Regions from separate parts of the Acidisoma sp. genome, predicted to be linked through region 2. Evidence: predicted binding sites of a transcription regulator. Region 2 holds the regulator's gene; each other region holds the start of a gene.
What was found. Region 2 encodes LexA, which represses DNA repair genes until DNA is damaged. Its sites were predicted from a motif close to TGTTCTANNTANGTTC; they were not measured.
Positions count from the first base shown of each region.

Region 1: the regulator LexA is predicted to act here: its motif matches at 3,836-3,851, upstream of ssb (single-stranded DNA-binding protein).
Region 3: the regulator LexA is predicted to act here: its motif matches at 2,296-2,311, upstream of ACOEQ1_RS05340 (ImuA family protein).

Region 1 is NZ_CBDAQN010000003.1:864,049-869,997, reverse strand. It holds gene ACOEQ1_RS12175 (FAD-dependent oxidoreductase) at 1-278, opposite strand, end outside; gene ACOEQ1_RS12170 (CBS domain-containing protein) at 346-780, opposite strand; partial or broken gene uvrA (excinuclease ABC subunit UvrA) at 920-3,810, opposite strand; gene ssb (single-stranded DNA-binding protein) at 4,053-4,553, shown strand; gene ACOEQ1_RS12155 (diguanylate cyclase) at 4,736-5,949, shown strand, end outside.
Region 2 is NZ_CBDAQN010000001.1:533,637-539,585, forward strand. It holds gene ruvB (Holliday junction branch migration DNA helicase RuvB) at 1-19, opposite strand, end outside; gene ruvA (Holliday junction branch migration protein RuvA) at 16-624, opposite strand; gene ruvC (crossover junction endodeoxyribonuclease RuvC) at 621-1,136, opposite strand; gene ACOEQ1_RS02495 (YebC/PmpR family DNA-binding transcriptional regulator) at 1,161-1,910, opposite strand; gene lexA (transcriptional repressor LexA) at 2,158-2,946, opposite strand; gene der (ribosome biogenesis GTPase Der) at 3,147-4,523, opposite strand; gene ACOEQ1_RS02510 (MFS transporter) at 4,641-5,909, shown strand.
Region 3 is NZ_CBDAQN010000001.1:1,140,972-1,146,920, forward strand. It holds gene ACOEQ1_RS05325 (ABC transporter transmembrane domain-containing protein) at 1-408, shown strand, start outside; tRNA gene ACOEQ1_RS05330 (tRNA-Pro) at 498-574, shown strand; gene ACOEQ1_RS05335 (hypothetical protein) at 620-1,711, opposite strand; gene ACOEQ1_RS05340 (ImuA family protein) at 2,339-3,121, shown strand; gene ACOEQ1_RS05345 (Y-family DNA polymerase) at 3,027-4,568, shown strand; gene ACOEQ1_RS05350 (DUF29 domain-containing protein) at 4,565-5,041, opposite strand; gene ACOEQ1_RS05355 (MATE family efflux transporter) at 5,084-5,949, opposite strand, start outside.

The DNA.
Region 1 (5,949 bases), on a different contig from region 2:
GGGGGCTCGACGACCGCGCCCGACCGGAGGTCGAAGCTCGCTTTGTGCCAGGGACAAATGACCCGGTCGCCGCAGCGCACGCCCTCCGCCAATGGCGCGCCGGCATGCGGGCAGGTTCCTGCCACCGCGAGGATCAGGCCGCCCGACCGCGCCAGCAGGACTTTCTGCCCGTCGAGCTCGACACCGACCAGTTGATCGTCTGCTACCGCCGTCGCGGGACCGACATCCCACAGCCCGTCAGGGCGCCGCTTTGGCCCGGTCTCCGCCTCTTCCGCCATGATCGATCCCCCCGCCGGCTCGACTTGAGGCGGATCGAATTTCGTTCAAGGTGAGCGGGCCGAGGCTTCAGGCGCGCATGCGGGAAAGGTCGAGCAGCACGCCGGCTTCCAGTTCCTTGTCCGACAGCCGCTGCCGCACGAGATCGCCGATGCTGACGATGCCCAGCAACTCGCCGTCACCCATGACCGGCAGATGGCGGATCTTTGCCCGCGTCATCAGCGCCATGGCGCTCTCTACGGAGTCGGACGGGCGGCAGCTGATGATGGGCGCACTCATGAGCCTGCCAATGGGCATGCCGAGCGCACTCTCGCCATGGGCAGCGACGGCCTTGGCGAAATCTCGTTCCGTGAAGATGCCTGCGGGCCGTAGGTGATCGTCCTCGACGATGACCGCGCCGATGCGCTTCTCCGTCAGCATCCGGATGGTGGCGAGGAGTGTTTCAGTGGGGCGCGATGTCACAACCTGCCGGCCCTTGCGGTGCAGAATGTCCTGAATGGTCATCAAAATCTCCTTCGAGGGGGAAAGCTGCGCGAATGCGTTGCATAAAGAATTGGTGCGCTGCGGAGGTCTGGCCAACCCCATGACCAATAGTTCAGTCGGCGGACATCCGCGCTTGACCCTCGTTGAGCGACGAGTTCCGTCAGGCGCGACGGCGTTTGGGCCTCGCTTTCTCGGCCCGCACCGGAACCAGCGGCTTGAGGAATCGCCCGGTATGGCTGTCCGCGCTCGCGGCGATGTCCTCGGGCGTGCCCTCCGCGACGATCCGGCCGCCGCCGTCGCCGCCCTCGGGTCCCATGTCGATGATCCAGTCGGCGGTCTTGATGACCTCCAGATTGTGCTCGATGACCAGGATCGTGTTGCCTTGGTCCACCAGCGTGTGCAGCACCTCCAGCAGCTTGCGGACATCTTCGAAATGCAGGCCGGTCGTCGGCTCGTCGAGAATGTAGATCGTGCGGCCGGTCGCCCGCCGCGCCAGCTCCTTCGCCAGTTTGATCCGCTGCGCCTCGCCGCCCGAGAGGGTCGTCGCCTGCTGGCCGAGCTTCACGTAGCCGAGGCCCACGCGCGCCAGGATCGACAGGCGCTCGTAGATGCGCGGCACCGCCGAGAAGAACGGCAGCGCCTCGTCCACGCTCATGTCGAGCACGTCGGCGATCGACTTCTCGCGGAACTTCACCTCCAGCGTCTCACGGTTGTAGCGGCGGCCTTTGCAGACATCGCAGGTGACGAAAACGTCGGGCAGGAAGTGCATCTCGATCTTGATGAGCCCGTCGCCGGAGCAGGCCTCGCAACGGCCGCCCTTCACGTTGAAGCTAAACCGGCCTGATTTGTAGCCACGCGCGCGGCTGTCCGGCAGCTCCGCGAACCAGTCGCGAATTGGCGCGAACAGGTCGGTGTAGGTGGCGGGGTTCGAGCGCGGGGTGCGGCCGATCGGCGACTGGTCGATGTCGATGATCTTGTCGAGCTGCTCCAGCCCGTCGATCTTCGCATACGGCGCCGGCACCTCGCCCGATCCCATCAGCCGCCGCGACACCGCCTTGAACAGCGTATCGATGACGAGGGTCGACTTGCCGCCGCCGGACACGCCGGTGATGCAGGTGAAGCAGCCGAGCGGAAAGCTCGCGGTCACGTTCTTGAGGTTGTTGCCGGTCGCGCCCACCAGCGTCAGCATCCGCTTGGGGTCGAGCGGCCGCCGCACCTCCGGCATCGGGATACTGCGGCGGCCCGAGAGGTAGTCGCCGGTGATGGAGTTCGGATTGGCCTCCACCTCGGCCGGCGTCCCCTCGGCAATCACCTCGCCGCCGTTCACACCCGCGCCCGGACCCATGTCGATGACATGATCGGCGGCGCGGATCGCGTCCTCGTCATGCTCGACCACGAGTACTGTGTTGCCGAGCGCCTTGAGCCGCCGCAGCGTGCCCAGCAGGCGCTCGTTGTCGCGCTGATGCAGCCCGATCGACGGCTCGTCCAGCACGTAGAGCACGCCCGTGAGGCCCGAGCCGATCTGGCTCGCGAGCCGGATGCGCTGGCTCTCGCCACCCGACAGCGTCGTCGAGCCGCGGGCGAGCGTGAGGTAGTCGAGCCCGACGTCCATCAGGAACCGCAGCCGGTCGACGATTTCGCGCAGGATGCGGCGGGCGATCTCCTGCCGCTGCGGGGTGAGTTGCTCCAATACGCCCTCGAACCAGGGCAGCGCGCGGCGGATGGCGAGTTCCGAGGCCGCGGCGATGGTCGAGCCCGCGATCTTCACCGCCAGCGCCTCGGGCTTGAGGCGCGCGCCCTGGCAGACATCGCAGGGCTTCTCGGCCTGATAGCGGCTGAGTTCCTCGCGCACCCAGGCGCTGTCCGTCTCCTTCCAGCGCCGCGCGAGGTTCTTGAGCACGCCCTCGAAGGGCTTGTTCACGGCATAGGCGCGGACGCCGTCCTTGTAGGTGATCTCGACCGGCTCATCGCCGGTGCCGTTGAGGATCGCGTTCTGGACGCGCTCGGGCAGGTCGCCCCAGGGCATGGTCATCCGCACCTTGAAGTGTCGTGCGATCCCCTGGAGCGTCTGCTCGTAATAGGGCGTCTGGCTACTGCTCCAAGGTGCGACAGCGCCCGCGTTGAGGGGGCGGCGATCGTCGGGCACCACTAGGGCGGCGTCGAAGAAGCTCTCCATCCCGAGGCCGTCGCAGGCCGGGCAGGCACCATGCGGCGAGTTGAAGCTGAACAGCCGGGGCTCGATCTCCTCGATCGAGAAGCCGCTGACGGGGCAGGCGAACCGCGACGAAAACGTGATCCGCGCGCTGCCGTCCTTCGGCGCGTCGGGCGGCTCGGCATAGACCACCCCGTCGGCGAGGCCGAGCGCGGTCTCGAAGCTGTCGGCCAATCGGCCTCGATCCCTTCCCGCACGACGATGCGGTCCACCACCGCCTCGATGTCGTGCTTGGTCTTGCGGTTGAGGGCGGGAACCTCGGTGATCTCGTAGAGGGTGCCATCGACCTTTACGCGGGTGAAGCCCTTGCGCTGAAGCTCGCCCAACTCCTTGCGATACTCGCCCTTGCGGTCGCGCACGACCGGGGCGAGCAGCAGCAGGCGCGTGCCCTCTGTCATGGCCATGACGCGATCGACCATCTGGCTGACCGTCTGCGCCTCGATCGGCAGGCCGGTGGCGGGCGAGTAGGGGATGCCGACCCGGGCCCAGAGCAGGCGCATGTAGTCGTGGATTTCGGTGACGGTGCCGACGGTCGAACGTGGGTTCCGGCTCGTCGTCTTCTGCTCGATGGAGATGGCGGGGGACAGGCCCTCGATGCTGTCGACGTCCGGCTTGCCCATCAGCTCCAGGAACTGCCGGGCGTAGGAGGACAGGCTCTCGACATAGCGGCGCTGGCCCTCGGCATAGATGGTGTCGAAGGCGAGCGACGACTTGCCCGAGCCGGACAGGCCCGTGATGACCACCAAGCTGTCGCGGGGGATCGCGATGTCGACGTTCTTGAGATTGTGCTCCCGTGCACCGCGCACGATGATCGAGGAGCCGGCTGGGGTATGTGCCACTCTTGAGGGACCGCACTCTGATTGAAGTTCGTGAGATGTTCTCGTAAAGGCTTTGGCGGGATGCGTCGAGCGCCCCCCTCCGTCGTCAGCGCCTGATTGCCAGATGTGATGGCTACCGGCCAGCTTTCCCAGCGAAGAGTTCGTTCTTAAAACACAACAAAAGCCGGAGGGTGTGCTGGTCGCGACAGGGGAATTCGGCTAGCTTGGTCTATTGAACGCAATCGGACGGTCGGAGCAAAAGCATGGCGGGCAGCGTCAACAAAGTCACCCTGATCGGGAACCTGGGCAAGGACCCGGAGACTCGGAACACCCAGTCCGGCATGAAGATCGTGAACCTCACGGTCGCCACGAGCGATACCTGGAACGACAAAGCCAGCGGCGAGCGGCAGGATCGGACCGAGTGGCACCGGGTCGTCATCATGAACGACCGGCTGGCCGACGTGGCGGAGCGTTTCCTGCGCAAGGGCAGCAAGGTCTACCTCGAGGGGAAGCTCCAGACCCGGAAATGGACCGACCAGTCCGGTCAGGAGAAATACACGACCGAGGTCATGCTCGGCCGGTTCGGGGCGGAGCTTGTTCTGCTCGACCGGCTCGGGGAGGGCGGTGCCGCCGCTCCTTCCACGGGTGGTGACCGTGGGTTCAGCGGCCGGTCTGAAAAGCCGGCCGGCCGTGCTCCCGCCTCGGCAGGTTGGGACAGCGGCGGTGGCCGTGGCGGAGATATCGACGACGAAATTCCATTTTAACTTGCCGAGGCAAACGTTTAGTCTGTCCGGGGACTAGCGCGCCGCGCCGTTCCACTTAAAAAGGAACATAGGTAACAGCCGCTCGTGTGGCGTCTGGTCTGGGGTGCGACTAGCGGCTGCTGCACGCGGCGGCACGTCCCCCGGCCATTCCATGCGACGCCCCGGGAGCGCCGCAGTCTAGGATGAACCCACCTCTGACACAGCTGCCGGCCGAAGAAGCCGGCGACATCGTGCCATTTACGACGATGTGGCCCGATCTTGAGCGTGCGTGGCACTTGTCCTGTCAGGGCCAGGTCGAAGCCGCTCTCGCTCTTGCCCAGAGCGCTCAGGACGCCGCGCAAGCGGCCGGCGACCAAGGTCTTCGGGCCAGCGCCGCCACCCATATGGGCTGGTACTGCTTCATGCTCGGCTACTACGAGGAGGGCATCCTGCATGTCCTCTCGGCGCGGGACTTCTACGGCGTCATCGGCGACCGGCCTCGCGAGTCTTGGGCGCGCGCCATTCACGGCTGGTTGCTGATCGAGATCGGCGCTCCGAACGAGGCCCTGGACGAGGCGATGCTCGCCCTTGAGCTTGCCGAGGCCGCGGCGGAGCCCCGCGCCATCTGCTTCGCGCTGAACGTCGTCGGCGTCGTGTTCTGGATGCTGGGGCAGCTCGACCGTGCGGTGCAGTTCGCGGACCGGGCCGTCGCCCTGGCCCGGGTCATCGGCGATCACGTCGATCTTGGGCGATGGCTGATCAATCGCGCCGGCATCGAGGCCGAGTTCTTTCACCAGGTATCGTCGGCATCAGTCGAGCAGAAGGCCGTGGAGGCGCACATGACCCGCGCCCTCGCGCTCGCGCATGAGGCCCGGCAACTCGCGCTTGAGGCGGGCGACAGCTGGTCGGAGCGGCTCGCGCTCTGCAACCTCGCTGAATACTACCTCTGTCTGGGCCAGCGTGAAAATGCTGCCGGGGTGCTGGCGAGCCTGGATGCGATGCACGGCGACGGAGGCGCCCGGTCGCGCATCTACTACCTGTTCGCTCGCGGAAAGCTCGAGATCGCGGAGGAGGCAACCGAGGCCGCGATCATTACCCTCAGCGAGTGCGCGACCCTCGCGGGTGAAACCGGGGACCTCGAGATCGGCGTTCCGTGTTGCCGCTATCTGGCGGACGCCTTCGCTCTCAGCGGGCGGTTCGCCGAGGCGCTGCAGTGGCACCGCGAGTTCCATGCCCGCTACGTCCGCAAGAGCACCGACATCTCGCTCATCCGGTCCCGCATCGCTGCGATCCAGTACGAGACCCAGCAGTTGCAGGCTCGTGTGGAGACCGAACGGTCCCGAGCCGACGGCCTCGAGCAGATGAACCGTGCCTTGGCGCAAGAGGCCGCGCTGCTGATGAACGCCAGCATGGAGGA
Region 2 (5,949 bases):
GTGTCGGGCGGGTGGTCATCGCGCGAGTTCCCGCAGAGCCGCCGGAATGAGCGCCGCCACATCCGCCTCATCGCCCAGCTTCGCGCCCGCACGGTTGAGTGCCGCCTGCGCCTCCGGCCGCCGGTAGCCGAGGTTCATCAGCGCCGAAAGCGCATCGCCCACAGCGCCGCCGGGGAGGGAGGGCGCCGCGATGCCCTCCGCCAGCGTTACCGGCAAGGCCAGCGATCCGGCCTTTTCCTTAAGCTCCAGCGCCAGCCGGGCGGCGAGCTTGGGACCGACGCCCGACGCCCGCCCCAGAGACGCCCGATCCCCCGAAGCGATGGCGAACGACAGTTCATCGGCCGAGAGCGCCGAGAGGATGGCGAGCGCCACCCGCGGCCCGACCCCCTGCACGGTCGTCAGCAGGCGGAACCAGGCGCGTTCGGCAGCGGTCGCGAAGCCGAAAAGCGTGATCGCATCCTCGCGCACGAAGGTTTCGATGAGCAGGCGGGCCTCGGCCGGCGGCGGGGGCAGCGCGCCGAGCGTGCGTGACGACGCATGAACGACATAGCCGACGCCGCCCGTTTCAATCACGCAACGGCCATCCTCCTGCCCCTCGACGGTTCCGCGCAGGCTGCCGATCATCGCCCGTTTCCGGCGACGGCGGCGCGACCCCAGGAGACGCGCGTCGTGCGATGGTGGGCGTGGCAGATGGCGACGGCCAGCGCATCCGCGGCGTCCGCCCGCTTGAGCGTGGCGCCCGGTAGGAGGCGGCGGACCATGAGCCCGACCTGGACCTTGTCGGCGCCGCCTGTCCCGACGACGGAGAGCTTCACGGTCTTGGCGCCGTATTCGGCGACGGAGAGGCCCGCCAGCGCCGGCGCGAGCAAGGCGACGCCGCGCGCATAACCGAGCTTGAGCGTCGCTGTCGCGTTGGCGTTCACGTAGGTTTCTTCCACCGCCGCCTCCTGCGGGCCATAGGCGGCGATGAGCGCGGTCAGCGCCTCGTGCAGCGCGCGCAGACGCGAGGGCACACTCGCATCGCCATCCGTCATGACGATGCCGTCGGCGACATGACGAAGACGGTTTCCCTCCGCCTCCACCACGCCCCAGCCGGTGACGCGAAGCCCAGGATCGATGCCGAGAATGCGGATCAAGCGGTGCGGGTCATCCTAGGGTCATCAGGCGGAGAGTTTCTGAAGCAGCGACTCGGGTAGGTCGAAGTTGGCGTAGACGTTCTGCACATCGTCTGATTCGTCGAGGACGTCGAGCAGTTTCAGAACCGATGTGGCGGCGTCCTCATCCACCGGCACTGTCGTCCTGGGCCGCCAGTCGAGCTTGGCGCTTTCCGGCGCTCCGAACCTGCTCTCCAGCGCGTCCTGCATGGCGAAGAAGCTGTCGGGTGCGCCGGTGATCTCGTGCCACTCGGCGGTGCTCTCGACATCGTCGGCGCCGGCGTCGATCGCGGCCTCGAGCATGGCGTCCGCATCGGCGACGCCCGCCGGGTAGCGGATGACCGCCAACCGGTCGAACATGAAGCTCACGGCGTTGGTCTCGCCGAGCGCTCCGCCATGCTTGTTGAAGGCTGAGCGGATGTCCGACGCGGTGCGGTTCCGGTTGTCGGTCAACGCCTCGACGATGACGGCGACGCCGGACGGGCCGTAGCCCTCGTAGCGCACCTCGGCGTAGTCCTCGCCGGCCGCGGCGCCGGAGGCCTTCTTGATGGCGCGGTCGACCGTATCCTTGGGCATGTTCTCCTTCCGCGCGGCGAGCACGGCGGTGCGCAGCCGGGGGTTGGAGGCAGGGTCGGGCAGGCCCTGCCGCGCGGAGACGGTGATTTCGCGGATGAGCTTGGCAAATTGCCGGGCCCGGCGGGCGTCCTGTGCACCTTTGCGGTGCATGATGTTCTTGAACTGGCTATGGCCGGCCATGGTCGAGGCTCCGGAAGCGGGATGGACTGGGTGACGGTCTCTCCGCCAAGCCGGGCCGCCGCGTCAAGGTCGTCTTGCTAAGCGCCGCATGCCTGAAGAGGCACCGGTGTGGCGCCTTTGGCTTCAGGCATTGCCCGAACATCGGTCGCGTCGTCGTCGTGACGGCGCGGAGACGAGGCGGGCCGTTGGTCACCGCGGATCGACCGGTCCGCGGATATTCCCACATACGAACTATCTGGTGATCGGGTTACTGATACCGGCGCATCAGGGCCACGAGGCGCCCCTGCACGCGCACCCGCTCGGCCGGGAAGATGCGGCTCTCGTGCCGCTGGTTCGCGGGCTCCAAGGCCACGGAGTTGCCGCGCCGGCGGAGCCGCTTCAGCGTCACTTCTTCCTCATCGACAAGCGCGACCACGATCTGGCCGTTCTCCGCCGTCTCTGCCCGGCGGATGATGACCGTGTCGCCATCCTGAATGCCTGCGTCGATCATGGAATCACCGGCAACCTCGAGCGCGTAGTGTTCGCCCGGCCCCAGCAGCGCCACCGGAACTTCGAAGAAGCTGGTGGCGTCGCGCATCGCCTCGATTGGCAGGCCGGCAGCGATCCGCCCGTAGAGCGGCAATTGCACCGCGCCCACCTCGGCCGCAGCCCGCACCCCGGCCAGACGCGCCGAGAAATCACCCTGGATGACCGTGGGTGCGAAACCCGGAGCCCCCTCGGGCCGCTTCGGCAAATCTCGCGTCACCGCGGCAGGACCACGTTCGGGCACCACGCGGACGGCGGCGGCTTGACCGCCCACCACCGTCATCGCCGGCCCGTTGTCTCCCGGCAGGCGCAGAACCTCGAGAGCGCGCGCCTGATGGTGGCGGCGGCTCAGGAACCCACGCTCCTCCAGCGCCGAGATCAACCGGTGGATGCCGGACTTGGACCGGAGGTTCAGCGCCTCCTTCATCTCGTCGAAGCTCGGAGAATAGCCCGAGGACTTGAGATGACGGTCGATGAATATCAGCAACTCGTGCTGCTTGCGCGTCAACATGATCAACCCCTGCTTGGCACCAGCCTGCCGATTCCCGCCTCGGCGACTGGAACGAATCGCGACCACAGAGTGATCGAGATCATAACCAAATCGTGATTATGGCGAACAAATCAGCAACTCGCTCCTTCTAGGAGGTCGCTCGCAGCCGCGTCAAGCACAGGGTTGACAAGGGCTTTGCTGCCCGGCCACCGCCGGGCCGGTCAATCCTTGTCGCGGAACGGATTGACCGTGCCACGGAAGTCGAGGCGGATCGGCGTGCCCGGCAAGTCGAAAACCTCCCGCAAGGCGTTGATCAGGTAGCGGCGATAGTCCTCGGGCGTTGCCTCGGCGCGGGTGCCGAAGACAACGAAGGTAGGGGGCCGGGCGTTGGCCTGCGTCACGTAGCGAAGCTTCAGCCGCCGCCCTTGGACCGCTGGCGGCGGATGGCGGCTGATCGCATCCTCGAACCAGCGGTTGAGCGCCGAGGTCGTCACCCGCTTGTTCCAGGTGTCGTGCACGGCGCGTACCGCAGGCAGCAGCTTCTGCACGTTGGCGCCGGTCATCGCACTCAACGTCACCACGGGAATGCCCTTGAGCTGCGCCAGACTCCGCTCCAGCCGGTCGGAGACCGCCTTGCGCGCAGCATCCCGGTCCTCGACGGCATCCCACTTGTTCAGCGCCACGACCATGGCGCGCCCCTCACGCTCCACCAACCGGGCGATCTGCAGGTCCTGGTCGTGCAGGCCGTCAACCGCATCCACCACCAGGACCACCACTTCCGCAAACCGCATGGCATTGATGGTGGCGCCGGTCGAGAGTTTCTCGACCTCGTCCTGAACGCGCGCGCGGCGGCGCAGCCCGGCGGTATCGACGAGCTGGAACTCACGCCCGTCCACGTCCCTCATAGGCAGGGTGATGGCGTCCCGGGTGATGCCGGGCTCCGGCCCCGTCAGCATGCGGTTCTCGCCGAGCAGCCGGTTGACCAGGGTCGACTTCCCGGCGTTCGGCCGTCCCAGCACCACCAGACGCAGCGGCTTGGTCGCGTCATCACCCTCTGCACCGGCTGCCTCATCATCGGTGCCCTCGGGGGCTTCCGGAGCAGGCGGCAGCATCTCCGCGATGGTGCTCATCAGATGACTAAGCCCCTCGCCATGCTCGGCGGAGACCGACAGTGGTTCGCCAAGCCCCAGCGAATAGGCGTCGAGCGCGTTGTTATAGCCCGCGCGCCCCTCGGTCTTGTTGGCGACAAGCAGCACGGGCCGTCCCAGCCGGCGCAGCCATGCGCCGAAATGTGCATCGGGGGGCAGAATGCCGGCGCGGGCGTCGACCACGAAGACGATGAGGTCGGCCTGCTCCAGGCTGGAGGCGGCGCCGGCGCGCATGCGGCCGGAGAGGCTCTCGGGGGGTGCCTCCTCAAGCCCCGCCGTATCCGCGATCCGGACAAGCCGGCCGCCGAGCACTGCGGTTGCTTCCTGACGGTCGCGCGTCAGGCCGGGCTGATCGGCGACCAGCGCCTGCCGCCGCCCGACCAGACGGTTGAACAAACTACTTTTGCCGACATTCGGGCGGCCGGCGATCACGATCAGCGGGGTTTCCATGCGATGCCCGCAATACCGCCTAATTGCGCTTACAGGTAAGGGTAAAGCGGAATGCGTGGCCAGCGCTCCGGAATCGAATGCAGGCCCGCGCGTGATAGTATCGAATAAGGAATGATCATGAGTAGCAGTACCAGGGTGGACACCAGACCCGCCTTAGCGCCAGAGGGTGTGGTCTTCGCGGTTCTGCTCGCGATCAGTTTCTCCCATTTTCTAAACGACACGATGCAGTCCCTGTTGCCGGCGATATACCCGACGCTGAAGACGAAATTCAGCCTGAACTTCGGCCAGATCGGGCTGCTCACCTTTGTTTTCCAGGTGACGGCATCGTTGCTCCAGCCAATCGTCGGCATGGTCACGGACAAAAGGCCGCAGCCCTACTCGCTCGCGGTGGGCATGGGGTTCACAATGCTCGGGTTGATCATGCTGTCCCGCGCCCCGAGTTTTCCAATGCTGCTGGCCGCAGCGGCCATGATCGGTATTGGCTCCTCGATCTTCCACCCGGAATCTTCACGCGTCGCGCGGCTTTCCTCGGGCGGCCGCCATGGCCTCGCGCAATCGGTGTTTCAGGTGGGAGGCAACTTCGGCACAGCGATCGGCCCTGTCTTGGCCGCCTTCATCGTCGTCCCGAACGGGCAGGGCAGCATCGTCTGGTTCTCGGGTATCGCGCTCGTCGGCATGGTCGTGCTGAGCCTTGTCGGCCGCTGGTACCAGAACCGGATGGCGGCTCACCGCAGGCGCCCGCGCGTGGCCATGCATCCGCACGAGGCCCTGCCGCCGGGTAAGGTCGCCGTGACGATGGCGATCCTCATCGCACTCGTCTTTTCGAAGTTCTTCTATCTGGCCAGCATCTCAAGCTACTACACGTTCTACCTGATCCACCGTTTTGGCCTCTCAATCCAGCATGCTCAGCTCATGCTGTTCGTCTTTCTGGGAGCCGCCGCGCTGGGCACGGTCGTGGGCGGACCGATCGGGGACCGGCTCGGTCGCAAAGTCGTGATCTGGGTTTCGATCCTGGGTGTTCTTCCCTTCACGCTGGCGCTTCCGTTCGTCGGTTTGGGCGGAACGCTGGTTCTTTCGTTCATCATCGGGTTCGTACTCTCCTCGGCAATGCCGGCGATGATCGTCTACGCGCAGGAGTTGGTGCCTGGACGGGTCGGCCTCATTTCGGGACTCTTCTTTGGGCTGGCATTTGGAATGGGTGGCCTCGGAGCTGCCGCAATCGGCGTCGTTGCGGATCATTACGGTATTGTGGTGACGTATCGTCTGTGCTCAATCTTGCCTGCGATTGGACTTTTGGCGATGTTTCTGCCTCATATTCATGTATCGCACTCTGGCATGGACTCGGTTGACCGTGGAAAAGTCGCAGGGGCGGACGGTAAACTCTAAGCCGACACCCTCGACCGGACAGGGTTGAATGCACATATTC
Region 3 (5,949 bases), 610 kb from region 2:
GACATCCAGGCCGCGGCCGCGGCGGCCTACTGCGACTTCCTGGAGTATTTGCCTCAGGGCACGCAGACCTACCTCGGCGAGAAGGGCGTGCGGCTCTCGGGCGGCCAGCGGCAGCGCATCGCCATCGCCCGCGCGATCCTGCGCGACCCTGCGGTACTGCTGCTGGACGAGGCGACCAGCGCGCTCGACGCGGAGTCTGAACAGGCGGTGCAGAAGGCGCTGGCCAATCTCTCGCGCGGGCGGACGACGATCGTCGTCGCCCACCGGCTGGCCACCGTGCGGAAGGCGGACCGGATCGTCGTCATGGATCAGGGCGGCATTGTCGCGATGGGGACGCATGATGCGCTGGTGCGGGACGGCGGCCTCTACGCACGGCTGGCGCGGCTGCAATTCAGCATCGATGCCTGAGCGGCGGGCCGAGTGGGCTCGCCCGGTTGCGGAGGGGCGCGGGCGCTGCTAAACGGTCGCACCCGCGAAAAACCCCCGCGGGCTAGGTCCGGAGCGTAGCGCAGCCTGGTAGCGCATCAGTCTGGGGGACTGGGGGTCGTGGGTTCGAATCCCGCCGCTCCGACCAAAATCGATAGTCATCGTGCCGAGGGTATGGCTCAGCGGCCAGGTTCTATGACGCCGCCAGCGGACCCGGCAGGTGACCGGTCGTCCTCTGGAGATCCCGATAGAAGCCGAGCAGCTTGCGCCCGTTCTCAACCGGATCTCCTTCCGTCAGGACACCCTCGAGCCGGTTGAAGTCCCGTTCCTGCCCGGTCCAGGCTTCGATTGCGTCGACCGTCCCTGCGAGCGCGGCCGCATCCTGAAGATCCACGCACCGGATCCAGCTTGGACCGCAACGCTCGGCGAGTTCCTTGAACATGGGCAGGTCCGACGAGATTATCCTGCCGTGGTTGCTCAGGACATTGAGAGCCATCCCGGAGTTCGACCCCAGTTGATACGGCAGGAACACGGCGTCCGACGACTGAATCCATAGCGCCAGTTCCTCGTCGGTCAGACGATCGGCAACACGGAGATACGCCTCGCCGGACCTTTGACCGAGGATCGTGTCGACGTAGTCGCGGGGCAGGACGTTGTCGATCATCCCGCAGACCGCGAGCTTCACCGTGCGCCCGGAACGCGTTTTTTCAGGAATGAGCGCGGCTCGCTCCAGACCTTTGTGCGGGGTGATGCTTCCCAGAACGCTGATCAGGATTTCTGCATCTCCGATGCCATGAGCTTGCCGGTGCTCTCTCACCGCGGCAGCCTCGAACATCTTCGTTTGGAATCGGCTGTGAGGGGTGAAGCAGTAGGGTTTGCCAACTTCCCGGGGATTTCTACGTGAGAAGAGTTGCTGAGAACTCTGGTTGAGAAAGATATAGGCCGTCGTGAGTTGGTTGATGGCCTTCATGTATGTGAACAGGAAGGTCTTACGGCGAACCCAGGCCGGCTCGACATCATGGACCATCCAGACGACCGGCCGACCGCTTAACCGGGCGTAGAAAGCGATCCAGAGAAGCGCCGCTGTCAGCACGATCGACTTCAGCAGGTTTCCCTGCGTCACTGCATGATCCGGGTGATGAAGGTGCATCGCATCGAAGCCTGATCTGAGGCTCAGGACGCTCGAAAGACGAACATCTTCAATTCCCGCAGCCCTCAGGCCTTGCAAGAAATTTTCAAAATATGGATTGCCGCGCATCCGATTGGGAAAAACGAGAATCTTCATGGCACCCCGCCCAGGGACGACGAAGCAAGGAACCATCCTTACAGTTCGTCACAAAGGTATTTCTGATTGCGTCGTTTGATCGTTAATCCTGGTGCACCGGCGTTGCGCCATGTCGAGCATTGATGCGATGCGTTGACATCGACCCTTGTACCGTCACCAACAACATGTTTAGCACGGGGCCCCGAGCGGCGGCCTCAACCGTTCTGCGGAGCCCCTGAAGCCGCTCTGTATTCGCTCGCGGCAGGCCGAAGCTCAAAAGGATGAAGCGGCATCCGCTCAATGACAGGACGCCGCGTTTCTTCCAGCACCGGTGGCCGAGTTTGTCAGAGAAGCCCGTGCTGGTCGTAGATATTTTATTACAATCATCCAACAATAAGGGGGTTTGGAAGGCTGAACGTGCTCATGCCTGCGCTCTCCATCGGTCGGTGAGCCGGCAGGGTGGATGAGCAGGAAGGCTCTCTGAGAACGATGGCTGACATGCTGCTTGAAGCCGATCGCCGAGCCGCTTGATTTCAAAACCAAGCTCAACCTCACCTGCGCCATAGGGAGCCTCAGTCTCGATTCGCAGCTTCCCAAACATACCATGTTCACGTTATGTTCCCTATCCAAGGGGCCGCGTGACACAGAATGATGCAGCAAGTTCAGGATCTTACAGCTTTACGCCAGACCCTCACCGCGCTGGAACGGCGGGGTACCGCCAAAGCTCCCCGGATCGGCGCCGTACTGCCTTTCGGCATAGACGCCATCGACCGCCATCTGCCGGAAGGCGGTCTGCGCCTCGGTGGCCTGCATGAACTCGCCGATACCGGCCCTGCGCTCGAATACGCGACCGCTGCGGGGCTCATGGTCGCCGGCATCCTCGCGCGCCTCGATGGCCCGGTGTTGTGGGCCGCGGAACGGACCGATCTCTTCGCGCCCGCCTTGGCCCATGCTGGCCTCGACCTCGATCGCGTGCTGTTCGTCGAGGCTCCGCGCGCCGTGCTGCTCGCTATGGAGGAGGGGCTGCGCCATGGCGGTTTCGCCGGCATCGTCGGCGAGGTGCGGCGGCTGGATGCCATTGGCTCCCGCCGCCTTCAACTCGCGGCCGAAAGCGCGGGCGTGACCGCCTTCGCGCTTCGCCGTAGCCGCAACTCCCGCGACCCGGCACTGGCGGACCCCATCGCCGCCGTCACCCGCTGGCGTATCGCGCGCCTGCCCTCTGGGCCGCCGGCGCCGCAGGCCCCCTGGGTGCGGGGGCTGGCCCCCGCCTTGTGGCAACTCGACCTTATTCGATGCCGGGGCGCCGATCCCGCATCCTGGACCGTGGAGGCTTGCGATGCGACGGGTCGTCTCCGTCTGGCTGCCGATGTGGCCGACCGACCGGTGGCGGCGACACCAAAACAACGCCGGGGTCTGCGCCTCGCCGGATAGGCTCCCTTCATCCAGCGAGGTTCCGGTCGTCACCCGCAGCCATGACGGGCGGCGTTGGGTGATCGGGGCGGCGGACGCCGCGGCGCAAAAGATCGGGCTGCGGTCCGGACTGCCGCTGGCTCAGGCGCAAGCCATGCAGCCGGGCCTCTGCGTGATCGACGCCGATCCGGCGGGCGACGCCGCGGATTTGCGCGATCTCGCCGGCTGGTGCCAGCGCTATGCGCCGCTGACTGCCGCCGATCCTCCTGACGGCATCCGCATCGACAGCACGGGCGCCGACCACCTTCATGGCGGCGAGGCCGCGATGATGGCCGATCTGTCGGACCGTCTCGCACGCAGCGGCTTCACAGCGCGCGCGGCGGTTGCCGATACGCCGGGCGCTGCCTGGGCCTTCGCGCGATATGGAAACCGGCCGCTCATCGTGGTCCCACCCGGCGAGGCCATGACGGCGCTGGCGTCCTTACCCGTCGCGGCGCTGCGGCTACCGGCGGAAACCGTGGCCGCGCTGGACCGGCTCGGGTTTTCCCGGATCGGTCAACTCGCGGCCACGCCGCGTGGACCGTTAGTGCGACGCTTCGGCGAAGGGCTGATGCGCCAACTCGATTATGCGCGCGGCACGGTGTTCGAGCCGCTGGAGCCGGTGCCGCCGCGCACGCTCATCCGCCAGCGACTGACTTTCATCGAGCCGCTGCTGACGGCCGAAGCCTTTGCAACCGTCATCGAGCGTCTGTGCCGGACGGTCTGTGCGGCACTGGAGCGGCGCGGGGAGGGCGCGCGGCGGCTCGACCTCGTTTGCGAGCGGGTGGACGGCACGATGCAGTTGGTGGCGGTCGGCACGGCGCGGCCGGTGCGGGACGCGGTGCATCTAGCCCGGCTGCTGGCCGAGCGGATCGAGACCATAGATCCTGGGCTTGGGGTGGAGGCGATGACGCTCTGGGTGCCGCTGGCCGAGGCAGCCCCTGCGGGCCAGGGCGATGTTCTGGCGCGGGAGGGCGCCGGTGACCTCGGGCCGCTGATCGACCGGCTGGTGGCGCGGTTTGGGGCGGCGCAGGTTTATCGGGTGGCGCCGGTCGAGAGCGACGTGCCGGAACGGTCGGTGGCGCGGGTGGCCGGATTATCGCCAGCGGGCGGGCGGAGCTGGCCCCAGGCCTTGCCACGCCCTTTGCGGCTGCTGACGCCGCCTCAGCCGGTGCAGGCGATGGCGCTGCTGCCGGATCAGCCGCCGGTCGCCTTCACCTGGCGGCGCAAACGGCACCGGGTGCGCCGGGCGGACGGGCCGGAGCGCATCTTCGGCGAGTGGTGGCGGCGGGATGGGGAAATGCGCGCGGTGCGGGATTACTGGGCGGTCGAGAACGAAGTGGGGGAGCGTTTCTGGCTCTATCGCAGCGGCGACGGCGTGGAGCCGGAGACCGGTAATCTCGCCTGGTTCGTGCACGGGATTTTCTAATCGTTGGCCGCGCCGACCTTGGCCAGCAACGCCTCGATTTCGGGCTCTGCCACCAGCAGATCGTCCAGACCGAACGGGCAGACTGCCGGGAGCCGCGGGTCGTGCTTGCCGCGTGCCTCGGCCCGCAGCCGGGACAGTGCCTCGGCATAAAGGCCAGCCAGATCGATCCGTTGCCGCATCGAGGGCGAGAAGCGATGCCGAGCGTCGGCGATGAATGTGGCAACCTCGCCTCGCCAATGCGAAACGGACCGGCTCCTGGGTGCGAGGTGGAGTTTCAGCAGGTGGATCAGCGCCTGGCGCAGCAGGCTCTCGCAGCCATTCAGTTCCGATCGGCCCACAGACTGGACTTCCTCGATCACATTCTCCCAGTCGATCGTGTCGTTCAAGCGCTCGCCATGGGCAAAACGGCGCAGAAGATCGGCCTGATGCTCCGACCAGATCAGAATGTCCGTGTCATACAGGTTATCCGGCATCGCTGCTCCTCCAGGCTCGGCCCGCGCAGCATAGCGCAATCTTCAGCCGCCAAGCACCGGAATCACCCGCATCGACCGCATCCGGCCGCGCAACACCCAGCCTAGCGTCACCCCCCGCGTGCCGAGGAAGATCAGCAAGGCGAGCCATAGCCCCGCATTCCCAAATGGCGGCGTGAGCACGGCCCAAGCCGCCAGAAAAACACCCAGCGACAGCAGCATCATGTTCCGCATGTCGCGGGACCAGGTGGCGCCGATGAACACCCCGTCGAGCTGGAAGGCCGCCGCCGCCACCATGGGCACGAGCGCCGCCCAGATCAGGCTTTGCGCCGCGGCGACGCGCACCGCCGGCGCCTCCGTCAGCAACGCCACGAAATTATGCCCGAAGGCCAGGTAGATCACGGTGATGACGGCCCCCGAGGCCATGCTCCAGCCGATGCTCAGCTTTACCGCCCGCAGAAAGCCGCTTCGGTTGCGCGCCCCGATCATCGTGCCCGCAAGCTGTTCGGCGGCGGCGGCAAAGCCGTCCAGGCAGTTGGCCGAGAGGGCGAAGAACTGCATGTGAACCGCGTTCGCCGCCAGGATGACGGCACCGAGCGCCGCGCCCTGTCGCGTGAAGAAGGCGAAGGCAAAAAGAAGCGCCAGGGTGCGGATGAGGATGTCGAGGTTCAGCACCCCCATGCGGCGCCACCCGGGGCCATCCCGCATCGCGGCGGGCAGGCCCCTCCCGAGCGGCCCCGACAGCCGCTGCAGCACGATCAGCCCGGCGACAAACGCCACGACCTCGCCGACCAGCGCCGCGAGGCCGGCGCCTCGAACGCCCCAGCCGAGCCCCACCACCGCCCAGACGCAGACGATGATGTTGAGCCCGTTGAGCAGGATCTGCAGCGCCAGGCCCTCGGCGGCGCGCC